One region of the Lacticaseibacillus parahuelsenbergensis genome, then DNA from elsewhere that is predicted to be linked to it. Evidence: predicted binding sites of a transcription regulator. Region 1 holds the regulator's gene; each other region holds the start of a gene.
The links. Region 1 encodes HrcA, which represses chaperone genes, less so after heat shock. Its sites were predicted from a motif close to TTAGCACTCNNNNNNNNNGAGTGCTAA; they were not measured.
Positions count from the first base shown of each region.

Region 2: the regulator HrcA is predicted to act here: its motif matches at 1,729-1,755, upstream of LACPH_RS03100 (Hsp20/alpha crystallin family protein).
Region 3: the regulator HrcA is predicted to act here: its motif matches at 2,211-2,237, upstream of clpP (ATP-dependent Clp endopeptidase proteolytic subunit ClpP).

Region 1 is NZ_CP132482.1:1,540,385-1,544,636, forward strand. It holds gene dnaK (molecular chaperone DnaK) at 1-328, opposite strand, end outside; gene grpE (nucleotide exchange factor GrpE) at 359-952, opposite strand; gene hrcA (heat-inducible transcriptional repressor HrcA) at 1,019-2,065, opposite strand; gene hemW (radical SAM family heme chaperone HemW) at 2,224-3,369, opposite strand; gene ribF (riboflavin biosynthesis protein RibF) at 3,371-4,252, opposite strand, start outside.
Region 2 is NZ_CP132482.1:657,083-661,334, reverse strand. It holds gene mutY (A/G-specific adenine glycosylase) at 1-598, opposite strand, end outside; gene LACPH_RS03100 (Hsp20/alpha crystallin family protein) at 1,145-1,621, opposite strand; gene LACPH_RS03095 (hypothetical protein) at 2,119-2,262, opposite strand; gene LACPH_RS03090 (helix-turn-helix transcriptional regulator) at 2,421-2,750, opposite strand; gene LACPH_RS03085 (AAA family ATPase) at 2,875-4,252, opposite strand, start outside.
Region 3 is NZ_CP132482.1:915,845-920,096, forward strand. It holds gene mgfK (gluconeogenesis morphogenetic factor MgfK) at 1-437, shown strand, start outside; gene whiA (DNA-binding protein WhiA) at 442-1,389, shown strand; gene LACPH_RS04430 (MarR family winged helix-turn-helix transcriptional regulator) at 1,690-2,145, shown strand; gene clpP (ATP-dependent Clp endopeptidase proteolytic subunit ClpP) at 2,263-2,853, shown strand; tRNA gene LACPH_RS04440 (tRNA-Arg) at 3,176-3,247, shown strand; gene LACPH_RS04445 (sugar-binding transcriptional regulator) at 3,806-4,252, shown strand, end outside.

The sequences.
Region 1 (4,252 bases):
CCGGTTCGCCCAGATAGTCTTCAGAAAATTTCTTGATGTATTGCAGAATCATCGCTGAAATTTCCTGAGGGGTGTATTCCTTGTCGCCAACCTTAACTTTGTAGTTGGCTTCGCCCATGTGGCGTTTGATCGAAACAATCGTATCCGGGTTGGTAATTGCCTGACGCTTGGCAACTTCACCGACTTGAATTTCACCATCTTTAAACGCAACAACAGACGGTGTGGTCCGATTGCCTTCAGGATTTGTAATGATCTTTGGCTGATTGCCTTCCAAAACCGCAACAGCTGAGTTGGTGGTTCCTAAGTCAATACCAATAACTTTACTCATATTGTTATACCTTCTTTATTTTCAGTTTAATTATTTAGCAACAACGACCATAGCAGGGCGTAAAACGCGATCTTTGAGATAATACCCTTTTTGCAGGACCTGCGCGACAGTATCAGCTGCGTGTTTGTCATCAGCCGCGACTGTTTGTACGGCCTGTTGGGTATTCGGGTCGAATTTTTCGCCGGTGCCATCAATAGCAGTGATGCCGTTTTCCTTCAAAGCACGCTCCAAATGGTCATAAACCATTTGGACACCCTTTTTTAGTGAAGCAGCACTATCATCTTTGGCCTCGGTTGCAAGCGCACGTTCAAGATTATCGACAACTGGCAAAATCGCCTTTGCTAACTTCTGGCCATCGTACTTCAGCAGCTTCTGTTGCTCTTTTTCGAACCGATGATTCATATTTTGAATCTCCGCGGCTGCCCGCAGATATTTATCTTCGAATTCATCACGTTCTTTCTTCAACTGCTCGCCATCATGTTGGCTGCTTTTTAGTTGGTCATTGAGATCAGCGATGCTTTCTTTCAGAATGTCTTCTTTAAGCGAAGATCCTGACGCTTCAGCAGGTTGTTTTGCCTGTTTGTCGGTATCTGCTGCGGTTTGCTTTGCTTTTTTTTCTGCCATGGTATCCTCCCTTTAAACCATATTTGCTGGCATTCATGGATCCACACAACAAATATTTTTTAATTTTTATTGATCAAAGTTGGCATAATAATCCGTCAACCGTTTTGCCAGCTCTTCACGGAAAACATCCAGCAGTCCGATCATTTTCGAATAAGGCATCTGTGTCGGGCCTAGCAAGGCGATCATCCCAGTGCCGTGGTCACCAACATCGTAGCTGGCGGTGATTAAACTGAGGTTGGCCAAATCAATTGGCTTAAGCTCTGGCCCCAAACGTACTTGAACCGGCGTTTGACGAATCGGTCCGCCAAGCAGTTCCGTCAGATCACCGTGATCAGCGTCAATCAATGACATAATCTTTTTCAGTTCATGGATATCGGAATCGCCTAGGTAATCCATCAGATTCAACCGCCCGCCAACGTAAAAGCGCTCGGACGCAGCTGATTTCAAAACGTTACCGAAGATATCCAAAAAGCCTTCAGGACTGGTTAGATACTGCATTAACATCGAAGGCACATCGGTTTTCAGCCGCTGTGCAACTTGAATTAATGGCAGTCCAACGAGTTGATCATTGACAATTCGAATCGCCTTTTCGAGCTCATCGGATGAGATGTTTTGCGATACGGTAAAGACCTGGTTTTCAATGTTACCGTTATTCGTGACCAAAATCGCCATGACTTGATGATTGCCTAATGGAACAAGGCGAAAACCTGTCAGCTTGATATTGGTTACTTCAGGTCCCAAGCTAATGGCCGTGTAACTCGTCAGATTGGACAAAATTTGCGCACTTTGCGCGACAATCTCATCCATCTTATTGTACCGCTGGCTAAATGCCTGCTTGATAGTCGCCAGTTCTTGATGCGAAACACGCACCGGTTCAACAAGGTGATCGAGATAATAACGATAGCCTTGCGTTGACGGTACGCGCCCGGAACTGCTGTGGGTCTTGGTGATCAAACCGGCATCTTCTAGCGACGCCATATCATTACGGATTGTGGCGGAACTGACATGAATGGGCAACTCGCGCATCAATCGCTTTGAACCAACCGGCTCTCCGCTTTCAGTAAACAGGCGGATGATTTCTTTTAAGACGAGCACTTGCCGTTTCGTCAACATTTTCTCACCTCACCTTTAGCACTCGTTTCGCACGAGTGCTAATACACTGAATAATATACCAAGCACCGTTAGCAAAGTCAAGGCGACATTGCTAAAATCTTCAGTGTTTTCGGTGTTTCTAGCCAGTGGCGGCCATTTTTTAAAGAAAAAAGAGCCGTTTAAATAAGCGGCTCGTCAAGCAAAAACTGTTGAAAGACTTCGTTGCCTAAAAACTTGCCCTTGTTAGTCAGCCGGATGAAGCCATTATCGCGCTGTAACAAGCCTTGGCTTTCCAACTCAGGTACGGTCTCGCCATAAACGGCATCAACGGTCAGATGATAGCGCTGATAGAAGCGTTTTTCACTTACGCCGCGCATGGTTCGCAAACCAAGAAACATTTCCTCTTCAATTTGTTCGGACACCGGAACCAAGTGATGGGCCAAAACCGGTAAACGATCGGTGTGAAGCGGCGTTAGGTACTGTTTGATCGGACCATAATTGTGATACCGATCGCGCCCAAGATAACCAAACGCACCAGCTCCAAAGCCAAAATATTTGTCATTTTGCCAGTAAAGCAGGTTGTGTTGGCATTGATAGCCATCCTTGGCAAAATTGCTGATTTCATATTGATGTCTGCCATGTGCTTCCATTAGATCAATGGCATCCTGATACATATCGGCTTCGACATCCTGCGTTGGCAAGCGCAATTTGCCTTGGCGCATCAAATTATAAAAGATGGTTTTCCGTTCAAGAATGAGTGAATACGTCGAATAATGAGGTAAATCCAAATCGAGTGCTTTTTGTAGACTATTTAAAAAGTCGTTCCGGCTTTGACCAGGTAATCGGAAAATCAAATCAATCGACAGATTATCAAAACCGACTTTTCTGGCATTGGCGATCGCAACATAAACGTCCTTAGCGCGATGAATCCGTCCGATCCGTTTGAGGACATCGTCGTTAAAAGACTGAACCCCGATTGAAAGTCGATTGACACCATAATCATGTAAAACCTGCAACTTATCGGTCGTCAGCAAATCATTGGGGTTCGCCTCAAACGTGAATTCACCAGAATCGAAGTGCAAGATGTCGCGAATGCCTTGGCAAAGTGTTGCTAACTGTTTGGACGTCAACGTTGTAGGCGTTCCACCACCGACATAGACCGTTTCGATTTTCTCATCAGGATGCTCAGCCATGACCATCCGCATTTCCTTAAGCAACATCGCAACATAGTCATCAACCGGCTGACCTTCAATGAAGACTTTATTGAAATCACAGTAGTAACAAATATGTTCGCAAAACGGAATATGAATATATGCGCCTGCCATTTTAACCCTTCCTCGCGAAATACTGACGGACCGCCGCTTCATCTTTCTTTAACTGGATAATCAAACCTTCTGCATTGGCAAATTTCACTTCACCGCGTAGATAGTGGTACCAACGAACCTGAACAGTTTTGCCATAAATCATACGGCTAAAATCCAGCAAATTAATCTCAAGCGTCACATCGCGATCACTGCCAAACGTAACATTACGGCCGATCGAAGCCATCCCCAGATACCAAGTACCATCCACGTTTACTGTCACGGCATAAATCCCGATACCAGGAAGCCGCTGCTGACCTAATGTTGCCAGATTAATGGTTGGAAAGCCAAGTTCTCGACCACGGGCTTCGCCATGCACCACTTTGCCAGTCGTTAAATAAGCGTACCCTAAAAGCTCGTTTGCCGTATCGATATCCCCTTGATCCAACGCATCACGAATCCGGGTCGAGCTGATTTTTGCACCATCTTCGGCCAACTTAGGTACGCTAACAACTTCAAACCTGCCATGCGCGTAGTCGGGCAGCAACGCCATATTGGCAATCGCGCGTTTACCGTAAGTATAGTCAAAACCGGCCACAACTGTATCGGCTTTCAGGCCCACCAAATATTGGTCAACAAACGCTTGCGGCGATAAGGCAGCAAATTCTGGTGTAAAGTGAACAAAATACAACAAATCCACGCCTAATTGCCGCATTAAATTAATCTTTTCGTCACGCGTTGACAGATACTGAATCGTTGTTTTACTAACGCCGCGATAGACAACAGCCGGATGAATATCAAATGTCATCACGGCTAACGGCAATTTTTTGGCTAAAGCAATTTGCTTTCCTGCTTTAATCACGGCTTGATGGCCGCGATGTACGCCATCAAAGAAACCCAGCGTTAA
Region 2 (4,252 bases), 880 kb from region 1:
TTGAGCCCAGATCCATCACGGCTTGATTGAAATCGCCAGGACGATCTTTTGGAATTAATGGGCGAATCAGATCGTAAAACACTTGGCGCGTTTGCGGCCGCGCGATATCGGCATCCACTTTGAACAAGCGGGCAAATACCCGAAACGCATTGCCATCAATGGCCGGCACAACTTCGCCGAAGCTAATGGAAGCAATCGCGCCGGCTGTATAAGGACCGATGCCTGCCAACGTCTGTAACTCAGCTGACGTCTGTGGCCATTTTCCACCATAATCATTCACAATTTGCTTGGCCGCTTGTTGCAGGCGCCGCGCCCGTGAATAATAGCCTAAACCTTCCCATGCCTTCAAAACTGTGGCTTCCGGCGCCGCGGCCAGTGCCTCGACAGTTGGAAACTGTGTCATAAAGCGTTCGTAATACGGAATGACCCTCTGCACTTGCGTCTGCTGAAGCATTAATTCGCTCACCATCACATGATAAGGGTCATGATCTTGCCGCCACGGCAGCGTTCGCGCGTGTCCGTCATACCAATCTAAAAGTGCCTGTTGAAACGCCGCTACTTTTTCTGGCGGCCAATCCATTAATTTGTTGTTTGTCATCATAGGGATTAGCTTACCATGGAGTTTGGCGTTGGGAAACTGTTTGGTGGCTTGATGGGGATTGTTCTATTTGAGGCAATGGAATGGGTGACTTTCGTGTTCTATAACGCGTTCGCCAGCCCAGAAACCTGCGTGTAAGGACCTCAAGTCTAAATGGCCAAAGCCCAAGTGCTGGAATCCCATTCTATTTTGGGCAAGTCAAAATCCGGCTTTCACTTTCTATAACGCGCTCACAGTCGCAGAAATCTGCGTATAAGGACCTTGGTCGCAATGGCCAAAGACCAGCCATCACGCCCAAGGCCACTTATACTCCGATTTCTAAGCGCTCCTGTTCGCGCTCAAAAAAAAGTCACCCTCACGATCATACGTATCATGGGGATGACTTCCTTTACGGTTCAATGATCACTGCAACTGCTGCAATTCTCATCGATTCGTTTTGCTTACTACTGGGTTTTGCCCATCAACGACAGTGGTGCCGCTTCTGATCATGCTTGCAATGCAGTTCGTGAGTCTTGAGCCGCCTGACGACAAACACTACTCAATCCATTACTGAATTTCAATGTTGTGACCAGACTCCTTTGATTCAGTCAACTTTGGGCATGTGATGTTGAGAACACCATCTTTGTAGTTTGCCTTGATGTTGCTGTCATCAACGTTTGGCAGTTGATAGCTCCGACTCATCGTGCCATAGCTGCGTTCGGACATCATGACGTTGCCGTTCTTGTCGGCGTGATCTGTGATGTCATCCTTGTGAACATTGATGCTCAAAATGCCATCATGGTAGTTCAACTTGATGTTGTTCTTGTCGATCCCAGGAACATCAACATGAACTTCGTAAGCGTCCTTGGTCTCCTTAACGTCAGTCAGCAATCCGTTGACGGCCGTGCTGGCAATGGAAGGAGTTGCCCAATCCATCCAGTCAGATACCGGGCCGAAGAACCGACGCGCCAAGTTGTCAAAGAACGGATCATTAACATCATTCATCAACTCATTATTACGACGATTCATAACTTCATTAGCCATAACAGATAACTTCCTTTCAATCAGAGACTTTGGGGATTCAGGAGAACGATCTTAGCTCCGGAGCCTTTGTTCCTTCTCCCTCGCTCCACCTATAGTTATACCACAAATTAGCACTTGTGAACGCCGAGTGCTAAAGTTTTTTGAAAAAAGTTTGGTTAGCGGTTGTTATGGGGCGTCATTATTGTGTTTTCGGGTTGTGTATTTAACTATACCTTTGTTGGAAGTAGATATCATCGGGATACTTTGTTGTGGCCGTAAGTGATTTTAGCGGCATCGGTATTTGTTCTATTGTCTGCAAAGATAGGTTGGGCTGTTACGTTCTATAACGCGCTCGCCAGCACAGAAGCCTGCGTATAAGGACCTTGGTCGCAATGACCAAGCCCGGGTCATCACGCTCAAGGCCACTTATACTCCAGCTTCTAAGCGCGCTGGCTCACGCTCACACAAAAAAAGATCCCAAACAATTTCTCATTTGGGATCCGTGACTTAGCTAAAAATTAGTTTTCATTTTCAAGGCGTTCTGCTTCTTCGTCAATCGTTTCGAAACCTGACTTCTTAGGCTTCTTTTCAGGATGTTCTTGGCGCTCCTTTTCGACCTTAGCGATCAAAGCTTTCTTCTGTTCTTTGCTCAATGATGCCATGTGATGTCGCCTCTTTTTGGTGTGAGTTAGAAGGTTTGACCCTTTCAACTTCTGTTATACCACTTAAATGGCACCTTGACACACCAAATTTTAATCTGATCACCGACTCAGGAGAAGAACAAATGAATTTTTGCCCTTCTAGCATATGTTTTTCAAGCTTAATTCTTTTGGGGTTTCGCCCACTCAAACCGTTTAACCTGAGCAAGGTCATCGGTCTCAGCCTGTGACAACCGGTAATTAAAGTCAAGCTGTAAAAGCCATCTAGCACTAAGACCAGTGGCTTGCTCAATTTTCCGCGCAACATTGATGCTCATATACGCATGCCGATTCAAAATAAATGAGAGCTGCTTTTGCGAAACGTCAATGTGCCCTGCAAACTCAGACTGCGTAATATTGTGATACGCCATCAGTTCCTTCAGCGCATCAGCTGCCGAAGTCGTTGGCACAATGTTCATAGGTACTGAATCATTAAAGTCTGCTTCAAACATAAATCCCCCTGTTAATGAGCATGTTCAGTGTTTTCAAAAATACCAATCGCTTCATTGAACATTACCATACGGGTATATTCCTATCAAGTAAAACCTTTGTCGCACCGCGCTCAACATCCCTTAACTAAGCCATATGCAACACTTTCAACCGACTGCGCCCAGTGCCTGCCGGTTGTACCTGGAGCTGATCGGGAATATTATCGCGTAATTCCGTGACGTGGGAAATAATGCCGATCAGCCGCGATTCGCCTTCCAATGATTCAAGGGCGTTCATGGCCACATCAAGGCTATTGGTGTCCAAACTGCCGAATCCTTCATCAACAAACAACGCATCAATGTTAATGCCGCCACTTTCCTGTTGAATCACCTCGCCTAATGCTAGCGCCAGACTAAGGGCTGCGATGAAGCTTTCACCCCCGGACAGCGTCTGAACCGCGCGCTGTTCGCCAACCTGATCATCATAAACATCGATTTCCAAACCGGAATGAATTTTCTGCGTACCCAGATCGGTGTGCAGCACAAACTGATAGCGCTGATTTGATAGAACCTGCAGCCGCGTGTTGGCGACGTCCAGAATTTGTTGAAGATAGGCTTGCAGAACATACCGTTCCAAACTCAGCTTCTTCGGCCCATTGCCGTTCATCACTGTTGTCAACGTCTGTAAGTCAGCATAGGCAGCCAGCGCGGCTTTATTTTTTGCTAAAATGTCCGCAGCCTGCTTCAACAACTTTTTGGCCGTGTCATGCGCCTGCTGCACTTCAATCAACGCAGTCTGGGCTTTGGTTGCTGCAGCCTCCGTCAAAGTGGCCTGCTCTTCAAGTTGATCAAGCGCCGGCTCGTGCTGATCGCCAATGGTTTTATTGCTGGATTCCAATAACGTCTTTTGCTTCAAAACCGCATTGTTATAGTCTTGAGTCTGCTGTTGCAAAATCGGCAACTGATCCAATTGCTCTTTTAGTGCAGTAAATTGTTTGGACCCATCTGCGCCAAAATATTCTGTTACTGCTTGTAAAAAGGCCGCCGCTGCTTCCTGATGGTCTTTTTCCAGTTTGGCAATTTGCTCCGTGGCGTGGCGCTCATCGGCATGGAGTCCGGCTAGCTGGCGATCCAAGTCGCTTACTTTGTCTTGTGCGGCTTGTCGGTTTTTCTGATACGTGTCAACCGCTTGGGTCAGTTCCGTCGATTGTGCCGTCACGGTTTCCAAATCACTGGTTCCCTCAGGCAGCGCCGCTTGCATCGTCGCCAGTGCACTCGTAGCTGTAGCAGCCTCAATTTTGGCGGTATTAAGCGCCTCTTGAGCAGCCTGAACTTTGTCCGTATCCTTCGTGACAGCGGTTTGCAACGACTTCAATGCTGCTTCAAGCGTCGTTTGTTTCGCTTCAGCTGCAGTCAGATCCTTCACGATCTTGCCAGTCTCAGTCTCAAGCGCATCCAATTGAGCCAGAATATCGTCATGGTCAGCCTCAGAACTCATGAAATTCGGTTGCTGGGCCAGTGTGTCC
Region 3 (4,252 bases), 620 kb from region 1:
TGGTTGTGCTGGGGCCCGGCAGTCTGTTTACCAGCATCCTGCCGAACCTGATGATTGGCAATCTGGGTGACGCTGTGAAGAAAACGCAGGCTGAAGTCATCTATATCGTCAACATCATGACGCAGAAAGGCGAAACGCAAAACTTCACCGATGCCGACCATGTTCGGGTTTTGAATGAACAGATGGGCGAGGATTTTGTCGATACCGTTCTCGTCAATATCGAACCGGTCCCCGAGAATTATCTCGATCACCAAAAGTACAACGAAATTCTGACGCCGGTTAAGCATAATTATCAAGGTTTGCGGGATATGGGCTGTCGTGTGATTTCGGAAGATTTTTTGAAGTTGCGTGATCGCGGCGTTTTCCATGATGGCGACAAGGTGGCCAAGGAAATTTTGAATTTGGCTTTTCAAGTGAGCGCAAAAATCCGGAGGTGAGGGCATGGCAAGCTTTGCCAGTATGGTGAAAAAAGAACTGACCCAACTCGAGGTTCATCCTGAACATGCGAAGGCAGAGCTGTCGGCATTGATCCGGATGAACGGCAGCCTGACGTTAATGGCCCATCGGTTTGTGTTAAACATTCAGACTGAAAACCCGGCCATTGCCCGGCGAATTTATAGTTTGATTCGCCAGGTTTACCGGCATGAAGCCAACTTGGTCGTTCATCGCAAAATGAAACTCAAGAAAAATTATCAGTACATTGTCCGCCTGACGGAAGGTGTCAATGATATTCTGTCGGATTTGTCAATTTTGGATCCGACAACGATGGCGATTTCGACGACGGTCCCAGCAACGGTTTTGGAAGAACCACAACGGATGCGTTCGTACTTGCGCGGCGCTTTTTTAGCCGGCGGATCGGTGAATAATCCGGAAACATCGCGCTATCACCTGGAAATTTATTCATTATATGCCGATCACAATGCCGGCATTTTGAAAATGATGAATCATTTCAACCTGAATGCGCGTACCGTCGAACGCCGAAGCGGCTATATTGTTTATTTAAAAGAAGCCGAAAAAATCGCGGATTTCCTGCAGGTGATCGGGGCAACGAATGCGATGCTTAAGTTCGAAGATGTCCGGATTGTGCGCGATATGCGTAACTCGGTGAACCGCCTCGTTAATTGCGAAACGGCGAATATGAACAAAACCATTGATGCGGCCCAGAAACAAATTGAGAATATCAACTATCTTAAAGATCATGTGGGGTTGGATAATCTGCCAACCAAACTGCGCGAAATTGCCGTTTTGCGCTTAGCCCATCCGGATGTCTCGTTGCAGGAGTTGGGTGCCATGGTTCCGGGTGGGACAATTTCGAAGTCAGGCGTCAATCATCGGTTGCGCAAACTCAATCAGATTGCTGAGGGTTACCAGCAACCGGAAGATGCCTAGCAGCTATGATAATTGCAAGATAAGCAAAAAGTCATATTTATAAGATAATGCCTTTGTTTCCTCAAGATAATCGTGTACAATGTAACCGACATCAAGTTATTTGATGTAGGCGTTTGAACGACCCGGCTGCCACTTTTAGGACGCTAAAAACTGTCCGGCAGTGCGCTGGTTGACGAGTGCCACGACAAGAAACATGAGTCAGTTTACATTCGGATTTGCAGTGATGTTATTACCAGATGAAGTGGTAATTGTCACGTTCAGCGGGATACAATTGTTGCTTAGGTTTTAGGAGGAAGCACTATGGTCAAACCGATCACATTAAATGAACAACTTTGTTTTGCAATTTACAAGGCACAGAAACAATATAATCATTTCTATGCTCAGGCATTAGCGCCATTTAAGTTGACTTATCCGCAGTACATTACGTTGCTGTCGCTGTATGAACACGGCACGATGTCGGTTAAGCAGGTGGGCCAAACACTTGAGTTGGACAGCGGTACCTTGACACCGTTAATGAAGCGTCTGGAAAAAGACGGCTGGATCAGCCGCAAACGATCAACCGAAGATGAACGTCGCGTTGATGTTAGCTTGACGCAAAAGGCTTTGGACGCTCGCGACGAGATTTTTGAACATGTTGGCTCCTGCATGGAATTGATGAATTTGCCGCAAACTGAATATGATCGTATCAAGACTGAGGTAACGCGTGTCGATGAGCATCTGAGTGCTATCGCTGACGACGCCTACCCACAAGTCTGAACGATTTTTATAAGGTCAAAGATTGTGATTAAAATCTTTGACCTTATTTGACTTTAGCAGTATACTTAGCACTGTACTTTAAAGAGTGCTAAAAAACGATTTTCAGGAGGTTAGGACATGCTAGTACCTACCGTCGTTGAACAAACCAGTCGTGGCGAACGTGCTTACGACATTTACTCACGTCTATTAAAAGACCGGATCATCATGTTGTCCGGTGAAGTAAACGATCAAATGGCAAACTCTGTCATCGCCCAGTTACTTTTTCTTGATGCACAGGATTCTGAAAAGGATATTTACCTTTACATCAACAGTCCCGGTGGTGTGATCACCAGCGGCTTGGCGATGCTTGATACCATGAACTTCATCAAGTCCGATGTTCAGACTATTGCCATTGGGATGGCTGCATCCATGGCATCTGTCCTGTTAGCCGGTGGCACGAAAGGCAAGCGCTTTGCTTTGCCGAATTCGACCATTTTAATCCATCAGCCTTCAGGTGGTGCCCAAGGTCAGCAAACCGAAATCGAAATTGCGGCCGAAGAAATTTTGAAGACACGTAAAAAGATGAACCAGATCCTGGCCGATGCAACAGGTCAGACAGTTGAGCAAATCAAGAAGGATACTGAACGTGATCACTATATGAGCGCTCAGGAAGCCAAGGATTACGGCTTGATTGATGATATTCTGGTTAATAAGAATAATCAAAAATAAAGGTTTAAACGAATTGGCACACCGCTTTGGTTAGTGGTGTGCTTTTTTCGTGGGAGTGGAAGGACGGGTAGAAGGAATTTGAGGATAACCGCCGAGAATGAATCAGTATAGGCAGTGAAAAAATAAGGTTTGGGGGCAATCCGGTTCCGAAACGCGCTCACAGTCGCAGAAATCTACGTGTAAGGACCTCAAGCCTAAATGGCCAAAGACCAGCCATTTAGGCTTGAGGCCACTTACACTCCGATTTCTAAGCGCTCCTGCTCACGCTCTACAGAAAAGACTTGCAAATTGGCCCCTGATTGAGTAATATAATTAGGTACTTGCGCGGTTAGTGTAATGGATCGCACGTGAGATTCCGGTTCTCGAAATCCGGGTTCGACTCCCGGGCTGCGCAGAATTCCAGTCATATGGAAAATACCGAAAATAGAAAAGTCCGCTATGGCGGGCTTTTTGTTTGCCATAATGTGTTTGTAGGACGCCAATGTCGCTGATCAGCATAGCCTTTTTTAAGCTAAGAAAACGCCAAATGAAATCGCTCCCTCACCAAATGGCAGTTTCGCTTGAAAAATGCTCAAAACAGAACAAACAGTGATGAAAGAACCCATGACTGGCTGTGTGTAGGCTGTTGAAATAGACCGAAATACAGCACATGAAAATTTCATTAGAAGTAAGCCGAAACCCCTGATATCAAAAAGCCGCAGCGAGGTTGTCGAAACTGGTAAATGCCGAACATTTGAATCTTTATAGAAGCAGATGTTCAAACTTAGCCGGTTTTGTGATTACTTTGAGACGATTTAGGCAACAGACTTGCGATAAAGCGGAACCCCTGCTACAATTGGTTTTGTTGGTAAGGGAAAACAGCAAACGTTGGGTTCCTAATTTTTTTCAGCTTGCTGGGTCGGCAAACGACTCGGAGGGACGTGAAATGACCCATTAAAGAAGGACGTGCCTTATGCATACTGAACTTGCGTGGCTCAAAGCGATCGCGCCTGATCTGATGGGCGTCGTCACTAAACGCTATCAGGTCCTTCAATTTATTAACTGGATGGCACCAGTTGGTCGACGAACGTTAGCCGAACAGATGAAGATTTCAGAACGCGCGTTACGTACAGAAACAGATTTTTTGCGCGGACAAGGACTTTTAGAAAGTTCGAAATCTGGCATGGTGTTGACAGCGAAAGGGTTAGAAACTTTTCACGGCCTCGATCATTTGATGAATCAGTTGCTGGGAATCAAAGATGATGAAAAGCGACTGGCAACGCATCTTGGCATTGACCATTGTCTGGTTGTTTCCGGGGATGCGGATCAGAGTAGTCGGGTTCTTGATGAACTTGGCAAAACGTTGAATTCAACCTTACAGTTACTGTTACCACCCGGCCATTTAACGGTTGCCGTTATG